DNA from 2 places in the Bacillus sp. UNCCL81 genome. Region 1 is predicted to be linked to the other one. Evidence: riboswitches for the same ligand, from Rfam matches in the RefSeq annotation. Region 1 holds a riboswitch; the other holds the start of a gene.
What was found. A riboswitch is a leader RNA that binds a small molecule or an ion and turns the genes downstream of it on or off. The one in region 1 is predicted to bind thiamine pyrophosphate.

Region 1 (8,188 bases):
ACGTAGGATCAACTCATCAAAATATGAATCATGAAACAAAAGAAAAAAAAGATACTACTCAAGTGAGCTTTTCATTTAATGGTACTCCAGAGAGTAATAATAAAGTAGATTTAAACATACAGGTTAATAGTTTAAAAGGTAAACCAGTTGATCAGTTTGAACTTGAACATGAAAAATTAATGCACCTGATCATTGTAAGTAAGGATTTATCTTTTTTTGACCATTTGCATCCACAATATAAAGGTAAAGGATTATTTACAGTAATACCGAACTTTCCAAATGGGGGTGAGTATAAGTTATTTACTGATTTTATCCCTAAGGGCTCAGATAAAAATGTAAAATCCAAATTAGTAAAGGTAACGGGGCAACCAGCAGGACCAGTATCACTAATACCAGATAAAGTATTAACAAAAGTAATCGATGGAAAAGAAATTACATTAAAATTTGATAAATTAACGACAGATCAAGAAGTTAAAATGACATATACGATCAAAGATGCTAAAACAAAAAAAGAGATTAATGATTTACAGCCTTATTTAGGTGCAGTTGGTCATGTAGTTGCGATTAGTGGCGACACTAATACATATTTACATGTGCACCCTATGAATGAAAAATCAAGCGGACCTGTTGCGGAATTCATGACGAGTTTTCCAAAAAAGGGATTATATAAAATATGGGGACAGTTTAAGCAAAATGGAAATGTGTTTATCGTACCATTTATAGTAGACGTACCATAAATTAAACAGAAAAAAGCAGGAAACTTTTAAAGTCTTCCTGCTTTTTTATTTAATCGCTTTATAAAATATTCGGCTTAATATCTGCTGGTCGACTATTGGTTTTATTTAAACCATCAGTCTTGCTAGCATCGTTAAGTGATAAGTATTTAGTTTGAGTCTAATTAATTTATAGAGATTTTATATAATTAGCCCTTTCAAAAACTAGTAAATTAGTAGTCTTTGAAAGGGTTTCTTTTTCAACCTAAAACTTTCCGATAGAGTTCCTTAGCAACAGATGGTTCCTTTGTACCGTGAATAATCGCTCGACCGTCTTTAAATAAAACAATGCGATGTTCTTCATAAGTACATGACAATAAATAAGGATTTACAATCAAATCATTTACTATCCCTTGTAATCTATCAGAAAGGTTAGTTAGTGTTGGAATTTTAGGAGATGATACTCTTAATTGAACTGCATCTCTTCCACATAAGACATATGACTTCATATGGTCATCATCTTTTAAAAATGGATAACTTCTTATAGGACCACATGTTGGACAGTTTTTATTTTTTAATTTTTCGATGTTTATATCAGACTTTTCATGCTTCCAAACATCAATCGATTGTAAGATTGGTAAGAGTTCATAGTTAGTAAGATATTGCATGGCATAGGTTACTTGGTAGGCAGCAATCATTTGCACAATTGGACTAATAACGCCTACTGTATCACAAGTCATATTTAAAGTTGGTATATGATTTAATAAACAGTTAAGGCATGGAGTTTTTCCTGGAATAATTGGAAACGAGAGGCCATAGCTTCCAACACACGCACCAAAAATAAAAGGAATGCCATGTTTAATTGCTGCATCATTTACTACCATTCTAGTTTCAAAATTATCTGTTGCATCTAGTATGATTGTTTGACCTTTAATCAACTCTTCAATATTAAGACTAGTAATATCTTTTATTAAACTAGTTATCGCTACTTCACTATTAATTTGTTGAAGTCGATTTTTAGCCGCAATTACTTTAGGGAGTTTATTTTTAGCATCTTCTTCCGTATAAAGAGATTGCCTTTGTAAATTAGTCCATTCAACGTAATCACGGTCAACAATTGTTATCTTTCCAATTCCCGCTCTTACAAGCATTTCTGCTATTGATGAGCCTAGTGCACCAACACCAATAATAATAGCACTGGCTTTTTGTAAGTGTGATTGACGATCTCTTCCTAAAAATAATTCTTGTTTTGCATAACGGTTTGTCAAGAATTCACCAACCCTGTGATTGGGCTACTAGCTTCACCATAATTTTTTTCTTCAATTCTTCCTGCCTCATAACCAAGTCTTCCTGCTTCAATAGCAAGTTTCATCGCAACTGCCATTTTTACAGGATCTTTTGCGTTAGAGACCGCAGTATTTAAAAGGACTCCATCAGCACCTAGCTCCATTGCAAAAGCTGCATCTTTTGGAGATCCGATTCCGGCATCTACTATAACAGGTACATTGGATTGCTCGATGATAAATCTAAGATTTAATGGATTAATAATTCCTTTTCCGGAACCGATTGGAGATGCACCTGGCATAATCGCATGGACACCAAGTTCTTCTAGTCTTCTTGCAAGCACAACATCATCGGAAGTATAAGGTAATACAATAAATCCTTCGTTTAATAACATTTCTGATGCCTTCAATGTTTCGATTGGATCAGGTAATAATGATTTATCACACCCAATTACTTCTACCTTGATCATATCGCATAAGCCTGACGCTTTTGCCAATCTTGCAATTCTAACTGCCTCTTCAGCAGTTTTTGCACCAGCTGTATTTGGCAATAATTTATATTTCGTTAGATCTAATTGTTCAAGAAAATTTGGTTGAGATTCCTCAAAAATATTCATTCTTCTAACAGCAAAAGTTAGTATCTCGGCTTCCGATACTTCAACAGCTTCTTTCTGGACTTCAAATGAAGGGTATTTTCCTGTTCCTAATAATAATCTTGAATGAAACGTATGATTTCCTACTTTTAACATGATTAGCCACCACCTACAAAATGTATTAATTCTACAGAATCTCCGTTAGAGAGATGAGTTAATGAATACTGTTCCTTATAAATAATTTCTTTATTAACCTCGACAATAACAATTCGGTTTTCTAATTGATATTTATTAAGCAGATCCTGAATTGTATAGGTATTGCTCGAAATATCGATATTCTTTCCATTTAATCTTATTTCCAAATGCATACACCTCCAAAGAGTTAAAATTAACGATTGATTTTAAATGCTTCGATCCAATTACGATTGACTTTCCGCTTAAGAATCAAATCTCGAATTAACTTTCCAGTTGCAGGTGCAAGCAATATTCCATTTCGAAAATGGCCAGTAGCAAATAAGATTTGATCTTCTTCTGGATGAGTTCCAATAAAGGGATTATAATCGAGAGTTCGCGGACGTAATCCTGCCCAAAATGAATCAATTTTCATGTCTTCAATGTCAGGAAGCATTTTTTTAGCGCTTTGTATTAATGACTCAATCCCCCCTAAGCTAGGGTTCTCATTCCATTCGTTGTCTACCATAGTAGCTCCGATGACAAGGCGACCGTCATTCCTTGGAACAATATATTTTTGTTCATGGAAAAGAGTATGTTTTAATGCAACCTTTTCACTTCTAACCGAGATGCATTCACCTTTAACGGGAATAATTTCGTGATGTAATCCAAGCTGTCCAAACAATGAATTACTCCAGACTCCACTTGCAACTACAATGGTTTTTGCTTCAAAATTGCCATTTGTTGTTTTAATTAAATAATGTGAATCATTTTTTTGAATCTGAAATACATGTGTATATTCAAAAATAGATGCACCTAAAATTTGAGCACCTTTGCAAAATGCGTTACAGACAGAAACAGGCAATACATTCACATCGTCTTCAATATAAGCTGCTCCAATTATGTTTGGATAAATGCCAGGTATCTGTTCTTTTAACTCTTCCTCGTTATACCAACGTGCCGAAGTTTGAGTGAGTAGGGGAGTTAATTGTTTTTTTTCTAAATCTGTATAAGCTAGTTTGAAAATGCCACCTTTTTTAAGTTCAATATCAATTCCACATAATTCCTTTAATTCTTCTTGAAGGTGAAAATAAGTTAATTGACTGTTTCTAGCAAAAGTAAAAAATGACTCAGAGTGATCCCACTCGGAATGGGCACCAAGCATTCCAGCAGCTGCCTTAGTTGTTTTCTGCCCAACTTGCTGTCCTTCAAGAACTGCGACATTAATGTTTTCTTTGGCCAGATAATAAGCAATGGAACAACCTATTATTCCACCACCAATTACGACAACATCAAATTTCTTGTTCATAAGTAAATTTACACCTTTCAAAATATTGCAACGCAGCTTCTAGGGGATTTCGGGCAGAAAATATACCAGACATTACAGCAATACCGTCAATGTCGTTCCTTTTTAGAACTTGTATATGTTCAGGTAATATTCCTCCGACCGCATAGATTGGTATGGTTAACGTTTTTTTCATTTCTGGAATTAGTTCAATTCCATTAGGTGTTAATCCATTTTTACACTCTGTTTCAAAACAATGACCGTACATAATATAGTCAGCTTGATCATTTTCTGCCTGTATTGCTTCAGTAAGTGTGTGAACTGATTTTCCTACTCGTAAATTAGGAAAATATTCTTTTACATCAACAAGTGGAAGACCATGTCCTGGCAAGTGAATATTTGTTAGGTTAGAGAAAATAGCTATATCTAATCGATCATTTAAAACAATTTTTTTCATATCTACTTTGTTCATTTTTAGTAGATTTAAGAGTGATATTAGCTCGATTGCCTTTTTCGATTTTTCGCGAATATGTACATAATCAACTGCATCGATTATTTGAATTATTTTTGTAGCAAGTACTTCCACTGTGTGCTGATCATCTGTAATTGCAATAAGTTCCATGTCCCAGCCACTTTCATTATCAAAATTTTTTCAACAAAAAAACCACTTCCCTAAAAAAAGAAAGTGGTTACATTGCACGCGAAAAAAGTATAAAATGCGCCACTTTCCTACGCAGGTACTAGCCTGTTCAGGTTTTGAGGGTTTAAAAGTAACTACTTTATTCTCAGCCCTTATCAAGGGATCCCCTAGTGATGAATATGTATGAAAATTAATCTTAGCATAGCATATAAAAAATAATATTCAATACTAAATTTATTTTTACTAGTCCAATTTATTACCAGAAATTGGGCTTGAAGTATAGTGAAATCAGTGTTTTTAGGGTGATAAAAAAACTAATAATTTTTTTAATTTGGAATTTCTGTAAAAATTTAGGGAAATAAAATCATTTACATTTTAAATTTGTGGGTTTATATTTAGGTGGAACAAGTTAATAGATTGACTAGGGGTGTCCAATTAGTTGGGCTGAGAGAGAAACGCGATCTTAGTTTCTTAACCCTCAGGACCTGATCTGGTTCATACCAGCGTGGGGAAGTTAGAAATTTCTCATTAATGATTACATAATTGTTAATGTAGTTTTACTAACATTTAGCCGGGTCTTAAATATAAGATTCCGGCTTTTTTCATGCTTTAAATGGATTGGATTTCGTCCTTTTTAAACTAATTAAAAAGGGGAATGAAATCAAATGAACAATTCTGTAAATGAAATGAATTTTTCCATCATGTCTAGTTTTTCAGGGAGTAAGAAGGTGTATGTTGAAGGATCTAGACCTGACATTAAGGTGCCAATGCGTGAGATTCAATTAAGTCCAACAACTGGCACTTTTGGCGAAGAAGAAAATGCTCCAGTTAGAGTATACGACACTAGCGGACCTTACACAGATTCAGCTAGCTCAGTTGATATTCGAATGGGACTTAAGGCGATTAGACAAAACTGGGTAATCGAACGAAATGATGTTGAAGAGTATGAAGGGCGTGAAATTAAGCCTGAAGATAATGGATATAGAAAAGAGTCAGATCAACATAATGTTGAGGTATTTAAAGGGTTAAAAAGAAAACCGTTACGTGCAAAAGATAATGGAAATATTACTCAAATGCATTATGCTCGTAAAGGGATTATTACACCTGAAATGGAATTTATTGCGATTCGAGAGAATGTTTCAGCTGAATTTGTTCGCGATGAAGTTGCAAAAGGAAGGGCTGTCATTCCATCGAATATTAATCACCCTGAAAGTGAGCCAATGATCATCGGTCGTAATTTTCATGTAAAAATAAACGCCAATATAGGTAATTCAGCGGTTACCTCTTCAATCGAAGAAGAAGTAGAAAAAATGACATGGGCTACTCGCTGGGGTGCGGATACGATGATGGATCTTTCAACTGGTAAGAATATTCATACAACACGTGAATGGATTATCCGAAATTCTCCAGTACCAGTAGGGACAGTTCCGATTTATCAGGCGCTTGAAAAGGTTAATGGAATTGCGGAAGACTTAAGCTGGGAAGTGTTTCGAGATACTCTAATTGAGCAAGCGGAACAAGGGGTAGACTATTTTACAATTCACGCGGGTGTATTATTACGTTATATCCCATTAACGGCAAAACGAGTGACAGGAATTGTATCTCGTGGTGGCTCTATTTTGGCTCAGTGGTGTTTAGCTCATCATAAAGAGAATTTTTTATATACTCATTTTGAAGAAATTTGTGAAATTATGAAGCGTTATGACGTAACATTCTCTTTAGGAGATGGACTGAGACCAGGTTCAATCGCCGATGCAAATGACGAAGCACAGTTTGCTGAGTTAGAAACTCTAGGTGAGTTAACGAAAATTGCATGGAAACACGATGTTCAAGTTATGATTGAAGGACCGGGACATGTACCAATGCACTTAATTAAAGAGAATATGGATAAACAATTAGAAATTTGTCAGGAAGCGCCATTTTATACATTAGGACCGTTAACGACTGATATTGCGCCTGGATACGATCACATTACATCAGCGATCGGTGCAGCAATGATTGGTTGGTTTGGTACTGCAATGCTTTGTTATGTAACTCCGAAAGAGCATTTAGGTCTTCCAAATAAAGAAGATGTAAGAGTAGGTGTTATTACATACAAAATAGCAGCGCATGCAGCTGACTTAGCAAAAGGCCACCCTGGTGCACAAAAAAGAGATGATGCACTTTCAAAAGCAAGATTTGAATTTAGATGGCGTGATCAGTTTAATCTTTCACTTGATCCGGAAAGAGCAATTGAATATCACGACGAAACATTACCTGCTGAAGGAGCTAAAACAGCGCATTTTTGTTCAATGTGTGGTCCAAAATTCTGTAGTATGAGAATCTCTCAAGATATTCGAGATATAGTAAAACAAGAAGAACTTCAGAATGATTCAATCATTGAAGAAGGAATGCAAGAAAAAGCACTTGAATTTAGAAAACAAGGCGGAGAAATCTATCAATAAGGGTGTGAGCCTTATATGAATAGGGTAGAAGAAATCATAAAAGAAATAAAGAATTTGGAAAGAAATATGAATCAGTTGAAAATTGAACTGAGCACAATTCAAAAAAACTGTGTACACGATTTCCAGAAGAAAGATACGATACAAGAATGCCTTAAATGCAATTTAATTGAAAGTTTAAGCTGGTAATAGGAATTAACAATGAAAAAACAAACCTCAAAACAAAGAGGTTTGTTTTTTTACTCGAGAATTAATGTTCCGACAAACTATTGATTGAAACTTCTTCCTCCCGATCTGGTTGACCAAGCGGATAGATTCTAGCAGTTTCATTTGTTTCATCAACATGTTGAATGTAAATTGGTACTCCATTATACGTCACATTTGCCATTTCAGGTGAAGAAGCAATCTCTTGAGCGCGTTGTTTATTCATAGTGAACCTCCTCTTAATTAAAAATAGAAACCTAACATATTATTAACCGTGGGGTGATTGGGTATTCATTTAAAATTTTTCTTAAAAAGCATGCCGCATTATAAAGACTTACGCTCTTAAATTTGAGAGAAGGTCTTTTTTTTATTGTTTTTTAAGAGAAATGCTGAAGGTAAAGAAATGAAGTAAAAGGGAATAGGAAGAATCAAGCAAAGAGGCCTTATATACAAATATTACCATTGAAAATGATTATCATTACTGCTACGATTGTAAACGGTAATTGATAATGATAACTATTTTCAATAAAATGCAAAGGAGGTGGAATTTATCGAGGATAATCAATTTTGAGAATTAAATATCAATTTTAAAAAAAACACATGATATTAGTGAGAATTTAGAATTTCTTACTATAAAGAATTGGAGAACTTATTTAAATGGAATTATTCATTCAGCAACTAAAAAATAATGCTTTTCAATGTTTATTTACTTTAATGCGAATTCTATTTGGAATTGGTTGGTTATTTGCTGGGGTTACGAAAATTACTGAGAAGCGTTGGTATAGTGAACCTGGGACTTTTATTAAAACCTATTTTATTTTGGCCATTGAAAAGCCAAATGTCCCTGAGTTTTATAAA
Region 2 (8,188 bases), on a different contig from region 1:
ATAAATTCATCTATCTTTCGTCTGCAATATTATTGCACTTATCATATTTAATTGTTGCTTTAGTCAATTTTAATACGAATGGAATTAAATATTTCGCACTAAGTATTATCGTTCAACATATTAGTTTGCTAGCTATATTGATCAAATCTAAGCTTACTATTAAAAAGCAAGTATTAATTCTTCACACTAGTTTTATTTTAACAATTGGTTGGATCTTTAGTGCATTTGAAGATCAGACTAGAACAATGATTTTAATCTTTTTATGTGTAGGATATTTATTACTGACCTTTTATTATAAAAAGAAATCGGATTTTTTCTTTGGATTTTCGACTAATTTTATATTAGCCATTTCATTCCTTTGTTTGGATAGTGTTTCAGAAAACTTACTATGTACTGTATTAATAATTCAAGCGGTATCATCTTATTTATTTTATTTAAGATATCGAGATCTACTGAAATTAATTATAGCTTCCCTTACATTTATTCCTGTAGGGATATCCATTTTATCAGTTGGAATAGATTCTTTTTGGTCTTTTGAAACGATGAATTGGCTAATGTTAATTCTAGCACTCATTACGATTGCAATTTTGGCATATAAAAATGAAGATGAAAAACAATTTATCTTATTAAGCAGTTCTTTATTAATTACAGTTATATTGATTGCCTTTATAACACAAATTGTTCAAATACTTGCTGTAGATCAATCTGATAATATGATTCGATTATTAATTAATATAAGTTGGATCTTACTTTCAATTTTAGCTATGATACTTGGCAACATTAAGAAGTTTAAAGTTTGGACATATACTGGGATCGGTTTATTATTGCTGACACTAGGAAAACTTGTATTAATAGATTTACCAAATATTACATTGATGGTTAGAGCCGGTTTATTTATACTGCTTGGTTTGATTGGATTAGTAATTTCGAGAATATTTTTTAAGGGAAGCAGTAGTCAAAAAAACTATAAAATTTAGTATACAGGAGTCAGTTAATGCTAATCACTGAAACTAAAAACTTACTATTAATGACTTTTACAGCAGAAGCGATGGTTTCTGTTTTAAGTGGAAATAAAGAGTTAGAATTTGAAAATCAATTTTATAGATTCGCTCATGGGTGGCCAATTCTCGTATATAAAAATCTTTTCCCTTATAAAATCTCTCGTTTTCAAAAGCATCCTAACGAAGAAAAATATGAAGGGATTATTATTCATAAAAAAGATCAAGTAATTATTGGGGACATGGGATTTAAAGGTGGCCCTGACGAAACTGGTATTATGGAAATAGGTTATAGTATTGCACCTAGTTATCAAGGTAAGGGCTATGCAACTGAAATGGGTAGGGCTTTTTGTGAGTGGGGATTAAAGCAAAATCATGTTACAAGAATAACTGCTATTTGTTCCATTTATAATCATGCCTCTATTAAAGTTTTAGAGAAAATTGGCATGATAAAAGTAAAAGAAGAAATTGAAAAATATTATTGGATATTTGATAAAAAATAAATTAGCGATTTTCATTTATTAGAATGATCAATTTTTCTAGAAGAAGGTGGGCTTATTCTAACAACAAGAAATCCAACTATCATCTTTATGGTCATAACTAAACGAGAATTTGGTCGATTCTTTTTGTACGATCTTATGATAAGTAGCTTAGTATATGGCACTCTAAAAAAATACTACTCAAGTGACCTAATCGCAATTTTTGGTAGCTTTACAATACCAACAATTTTAAAAAAAGTGGCTGTATTATTAGAACAGAAATGAAAAAAGATGCTCTAAATTGAGCATCTTTTTTAAGTATTAGCCTTGATGTACAGGGCTTTTAGGTTCAGTATCTAAACTCATTGCTGGTCCGAAGAATTCATAATGAATTTGTGTATCATTAATACCCAATTCTTTCAAACTTGTTATAATAGCTTTTAAAAATGGAACTGGTCCACATACGTAATAATCTGCATTGTCTGATTTAACATTGTTATTTAACCATTCTGCATCAATATAACCTTGCTTTTTAAAGTTGTTATTTTGAACATCTTCCTCAGATGGATTTTCATAAACAAATGATAAATTGTAATTTGTTAATTGCTCTTTTAATTGGTTTAGTTCATTTTCAAATGCTTGTAATTTACCATTTCTTGAAGCGCTTATGAAGCTGACTTGACGTTTTGGTTGATTGCTTGCAATTGATTTAGCCATGCTAATTAATGGTGTAATTCCAACACCACCACTTAAGAAAACAACATCTGAATCAATTTCAGTATTTAAAGTAAATTCACCTGCTGGAGCAGTAATTTCTAATGTATCACCAACTTTTACTTGATTGTGCAGGTAGTTTGAGAATTTCCCAAGTGGTTGGTTTTCTTCAGCTTCTCTTTTTACTGAAATTCTAAAGTAATTTTTACCTGGTGCATCAGATAAACTATATTGTCTGTTTGATAAATATTCTTCACCAGGAATTTGTGAACGAACAGTAATATATTGACCAGGTAAGAAAGTAGGAACTGAAGAACCATCTTTAGGAGCTAAGTAGAATGATGTTATTACATCGCTTTCCTCAACTTTTTCGATCACTTTAAACTCTTTAAATTCAGACCAACCGCCTTCTTGAGAAGATGCTTCTTTATACATTTCTTTTTCGATATCGATAAATACTTGTGCAATAACTCCATATGCTTCCGCCCAAGCACCTAGTATTTCATCAGTTGCAGCATCACCAAGTACTTCTTTAATTGCCCCTAGTAAATGTTGCCCTACGACTGGATAGTGCTCTGGTTTAACTTGAAGACTGCGGTGCTTTTGCGCAATTTGTTTTACAACAGGAATAATTGTTGCTAATTTATCAATGTTCTGTGCAGCAGCTAAAACAGTGTTTGCAAGAGCAGTTTGTTGTCTACCTTGTTGTTGGTTTGTTTGATTAAATACATTTAATAGTTCAGGATGATTAGTAAATAAATTTTTATAGAATACTTTAGTGATTTCTGTACCCTTTACTTCTAAGACTGGAACTGTTGACTTAATAATATCAATTGTTTTTTGAGATAGCATGAAAAATCCCCCTAATCACGATTTAAAGTAGTATTGTAAATGCATCTTTATCTTAGACCTAGGATTTATTTAAAGCAATATGTAAAATACATCTATTGTGAATTTTTTCGCAAAAATACATAAAAGTTTAAAAAAAGTTCACAATTATGCTATGATTAATCTTAAATAAAACAGTGAGGACAAGTTATGCGTTTAACAACTTATTCGGATTACTCTCTTCGTGTACTAATATTTCTAAGCTCTGAGCCACGTGAAAAATTAGTTAATATTAAGGACATCGCTGAAGCTTATGATATTTCTAAAAATCATTTAATGAAAATAATTTATAATTTAGGAAAGATGGGTTACATCGAAACGATCCGTGGCAGAAACGGTGGAATCCGTTTAGCTAAATTGCCAACAGAAATAAATATCGGCGAAATAATTCGTAAAACTGAAGAAGACTTTAATATTGTAGAATGTTTTGAACACGGTAATACTTGTGTTATTACACCTGTTTGTTCTTTAAAACATATATTTAATAATGCATTAGAACAATTTTTACAAGTTTTAGATCAATACACATTAGATGATATTGTAAAAAATAATGCAATGCTTAAAGATTATTTTGCAAGTAATAAAAAAGAATAAATTTTATGAAATAGAAGAGCGTTCGCAATTTAAAAACACAAAAACCAACAAAGGTTTACTTTGTTGGTTTTCTTCATTTAATGTCGTCTATTGACCTTTATAGTTTAATATACTTTACGTTTTCCATCGGTTCCTGGAATAAAGATGAAGCTATTTTACTAAAAATGGTTGGATCCCCAGTTGTAAAAAATTCATGGGAAGTGATTTCAGAGTTAGATAATATATTTTGTTGATCCAAAATTGCACTTACTTCTAAAGCCGTTTCATCTCCAGAGCTGATAAGTTGGATTGATGGACCCATCACTTTTTGGATGATTGGACTTAATAATGGGTAATGTGTGCAACCAAGTATTAGGGTATCAATATTTGAATCAATAAGCGGTGAAAGAGTATGTTTAACAATCTCAAATATTTCAGGTTTATTGTAGTCTCCATTTTCAACAATTCCGGCAAACTCTGGGCATGCCAAACCTTCAATTATAACTTTGTCATTAATCCGCTTTAGTGCAGAATGATATGCTTTACTATTAATAGTAGCATTCGTTCCTATGACACCGATTTGGTCATTTTGGGTTAATTTTATTGCTGCTCTAGCACCTGGGCGGACAACTCCAATGACTGGGATTTGAAGTTTTTCTCGCATTTCATTTAAAACGACTGAAGTTGCTGTATTACAGGCGATGACTAACATTTTTATATCCTTTTCCATTAGAAAATTAGTCATTTCCCAAGTGAATTCTCTGATTTCCGAATATGGTCGTGATCCGTATGGACATCTTGCAGTATCGCCTAAGTATAAAATGTCCTCTTTAGGTAATTGTCTTATAATTTGTTTGGCAACTGTTAAGCCCCCAACACCTGAGTCAATGACTCCGATTGGTTTATTCAAAAAATCCCCTCATTTTACTTAATAATTTGTTGATGTAGTATATTCTTTATTCATTTAAGATTTTACTATAAGAAATGATATTTTTGTTTATCATTCTCTTTTTAAAAATGTTAAAATTTCATAGTTTTATTACGCCTATTAACAGAGTATTAAAACATTTAAACACAAGTTAAAAATAATTCGTAAATTAAATCATTATCTGTTATATTAATGAGGAAAAGTTTATATATGAGAAAAAATGTGGAGGAGCCAGTGTTGCTGGCTGAGATAGCATCCTTAAGATGTTGACTCTTAGAACCTGATCTGGGTGATGCCAGCGTAGGGAACAGTATCTCTTTTTAGATATGTTTTTTACAGCGCATTTACGTCCGGGTCAGTATCCGGACGTTTTCTTTTTGTATAAACCAAAAACAAAAAGGAGATATAGATAATGAAAAAACTAGTAGTATTTTTAGTAGCTATTTGTTTAATGTTAACCGGGTGTGGTCAAAACAAAACTGCTACTACTAAAAAGACAAAGAAATTAAAAAAGGTGACTGTCGTACTAGACTGGACGCCAAATACAAATCATACTGGGCTATTTGTTGCTAAGGACAAAGGTTACTTTAAGGAACAAGGACTTGATGTAGATATAATCAGCCCTGGAGAAACAGGTGCAGACCAATTGGTGGCATCAGGTAAAGCAGACTTTGGTGTTTCTTATCAAGAGTCAATTACGCAAGCAAGGGTTCAAAATGTACCGATTGTTTCAATTGCAGCAATTATTCAACATAATACTTCTGGATTTGCATCACCAGTGAAAAAAGAAATTAAATCTCCAAAAGATTTCGTTGGAAAAACGTATGGTGGATGGGGTTCACCGGTTGAAAAGGCTATTTTAAAATCACTTATGTCAGAAGAAAATGCTAATGTTAATAAGTTAAATATCGTTAATATGGGTGATGCTGATTTCTTTACAGCGGTAAAAAGAGATATCGATTTTGCGTGGATTTATCAAGGATGGACAGGGATTGAAGCAGAGCTACGTGGAGAAAAATTAAACATGATTTATTTAACTGATTATAGTAAAAAGCTAGATTACTATACTCCAGTTTTAGCAACGAACGAAAAAATGATTAGTAAAAACCCTAAAATAGTAAAAGCGTTTGTGGCTGCAGCATCAAAAGGATATAATTTTGCGATTGATAACCCAAAAGAAGCTGCTTCGATTTTAATAAAGGATAATCCTGATCTAGATAAAAAATTAGTGGAAAAAAGCCAAGAATGGTTAGCATCTAAATATAAAGATGATGCAGACCGTTGGGGTGAGCAAAAGTTATCAGTTTGGAAAAACTATGCTGATTTCTTAGCTGAAAATAAATTATTAGAAGGAAACTTTAAGCCAAAAGAAGCATTTACGAATGAATTCTTACCAGCGAAATAAGGAGGAGCAAAAATGCAAACTACTTTAATGAGTGTCCAAATTATACCGAAAACGAATAATATTGAGGATGTTATTCCAGCAGTTGATGAAGCAATTAAAATTATTGATGAATCAGGCGTAAAATATCAAGTTCAACCATTGGAAACAACTATGGAAGGCGACTTGAATCAATTATTAATGGTTGTTCAAAAAATGAATGAAAGAATGATTGAAATAGGTTGCCACAATGTAATAACTCAAATGAAAATTCTTTATCAACCACAAGGTATTACAATGGATGTGTTAACGGAGAAGTACCGTTAATGAAATCTAAAAATATAAAAGGATGGCAACCGATCGTTGTCATCCTGCTTTTTTTAATTTGTTGGCAGCTAAGTATTAAAATTTGGAAAATCGAATCTTGGTTATTACCAGGACCAATCGAAATCTTTAAAGAAGGAATGAAATCAACTGATTCACTACTTCCTCATATTTCTTCTACAATTCAATTAACGATTATTGGTTTTTTAATTGGTAGTTTATTAGGATTTTTAATCGCATTTCTATTGCATTTAATTCCAGGTGTTAGGGAAGCTTTTTACCCATTATTAATTCTTTCACAAAATGTACCAATTATCGTATTGGCACCTCTTTTAATTATTTGGTTTGGATTTGGTGTATTACCTAAATTAATCATTATTTCTCTTGTTTGTTTTTTCCCAGTTACAGTTTCAGCTTTGGATGGTTTTCGACAAACACCAAGTGAATTAATTAATTATATGAAAATGGCGGGAGCATCCAAATCACAAATTTTTTGGAAAGTTGAATTGCCTTTTTCTCTACCTTCCATTTTTTCTGGCTTAAAAATTTCAGCGACTTATAGTGTTATGGGGGCAGTTATCTCTGAATGGCTAGGAGCGAAATCTGGAATTGGGGTGTATATGACATTAGCTTCATCTTCATTTAGAACAGATCGAGTATTTGTTTCAATTTTTATCATTATGTTTTTAAGTATGCTTTTCTTCTTCCTAATAGTTGTAATTGAACGGTTTACTGTTAAATGGAAAGTTAAAGGGGAGAAACGAAAATGACATTACAAGTGGAACAATTATCAAAGAGTTATAGCGGTTATAAAGTATTAGATAATATATCCCTTTATGTAAACGAGGGTGAATTTGTATCGATTCTAGGTCCATCTGGTAGTGGGAAAAGTACGTTGTTCCACCTTATAGGTGGTTTAGTAAAAGCAGATTCTGGAGAAGTAAAGTTAAATGGATCGATAATAAATGGAGAACTTGGTCATGTTAGTTTTATGCCTCAGGATCATTCTTTACTACCATGGAGAACAGTATTAAAAAATATTGTTTTATCACAAGAATTGAAACATAAACCCGATGAAAAATTGGCAAGAGACTGGCTTAAAAGAACTGGTTTAGAAAACTATGAAAATGCTTACCCTCATGAATTATCTGGTGGTATGAAACAAAGAGTTTCATTTTTAAGGTCTCTACTAGCACCGCAGTCGTTCATGTGTATGGATGAGCCGTTTTCAGCTTTAGATGAGTTCACTAGACTTGATATGCAACAATGGCTTTTATCAATTTGGGAGGAGCAACGACGATCAATTTTATTAGTAACGCATAATATTGATGAAGCGTTGTTAATGTCTGATCGAATATATATATTTTCTGACAAACCCGCCAAAATAAAAGAAGAAATTGTCGTGCCGTTTCCAAGACCACGTAAAAAAGAATTATTATTAAGTGATGAATTTACGGAGTATAAAAGAAAAATCTATTTGGCTTTAGAGAAGGAGTAAAACGATGAAAATGATAGATGCTCATATTCATTTAGATTCTTATGATACTAGTCAAAGAGAAGAAATAGTAACTAATTTAGAAAGACACGAAATCGAGGCGCTCATTTCGGTATCGATGGATTTAAAATCTAGTAAGAAAAATTTAGAGTTAAAAAATCAAAATAATAGTGTATATCCAGCATTCGGATTTCATCCTGAACAACAAATCCCTTCTGATGAAGAGGTTGATAAATTAATTGAATGGATTAAGAACCATCAGGATGAAATGGTCGCAATCGGAGAAGTTGGATTACCATATTATAAGAATTTAGAAGAACAGCTTGATTACGTACCGTATATTCAATTACTAGAAAAATTTATCTCACTTGCAAAAGAGTTAAATAAACCGATCATATTACACGCAGT

Region 2: it holds a riboswitch for thiamine pyrophosphate, as region 1 does, so the genes downstream of both, BM319_RS11815 (ABC transporter substrate-binding protein) here and thiC (phosphomethylpyrimidine synthase ThiC) in region 1, are expected to answer to the same signal.

The regions. Positions count from the first base shown of each region.
Region 1 covers NZ_FOMF01000008.1:114,599-122,786, reverse strand. Annotated here, with positions in the region: gene BM319_RS17510 (DUF8832 domain-containing protein) at 1-737, shown strand, start outside; gene BM319_RS17505 (ThiF family adenylyltransferase) at 974-1,981, opposite strand; gene BM319_RS17500 (thiazole synthase) at 1,978-2,745, opposite strand; gene thiS (sulfur carrier protein ThiS) at 2,748-2,951, opposite strand; gene thiO (glycine oxidase ThiO) at 2,978-4,069, opposite strand; gene BM319_RS17485 (thiamine phosphate synthase) at 4,053-4,667, opposite strand; TPP riboswitch at 4,755-4,864, opposite strand; TPP riboswitch at 5,099-5,214, shown strand; gene thiC (phosphomethylpyrimidine synthase ThiC) at 5,351-7,129, shown strand; gene BM319_RS17475 (small acid-soluble spore protein H) at 7,377-7,556, opposite strand; gene BM319_RS17470 (DoxX family membrane protein) at 7,988-8,188, shown strand, end outside.
Region 2 covers NZ_FOMF01000004.1:489,757-497,944, reverse strand. Annotated here, with positions in the region: gene BM319_RS11840 (DUF2339 domain-containing protein) at 1-977, shown strand, start outside; gene BM319_RS11835 (GNAT family N-acetyltransferase) at 995-1,501, shown strand; gene hmpA (NO-inducible flavohemoprotein) at 1,799-3,043, opposite strand; gene BM319_RS11825 (RrF2 family transcriptional regulator) at 3,230-3,673, shown strand; gene racE (glutamate racemase) at 3,771-4,562, opposite strand; TPP riboswitch at 4,795-4,904, shown strand; gene BM319_RS11815 (ABC transporter substrate-binding protein) at 4,993-5,985, shown strand; gene BM319_RS11810 (thiamine-binding protein) at 5,998-6,288, shown strand; gene BM319_RS11805 (ABC transporter permease) at 6,288-7,055, shown strand; gene BM319_RS11800 (ABC transporter ATP-binding protein) at 7,052-7,783, shown strand; gene BM319_RS11795 (TatD family hydrolase) at 7,788-8,188, shown strand, end outside.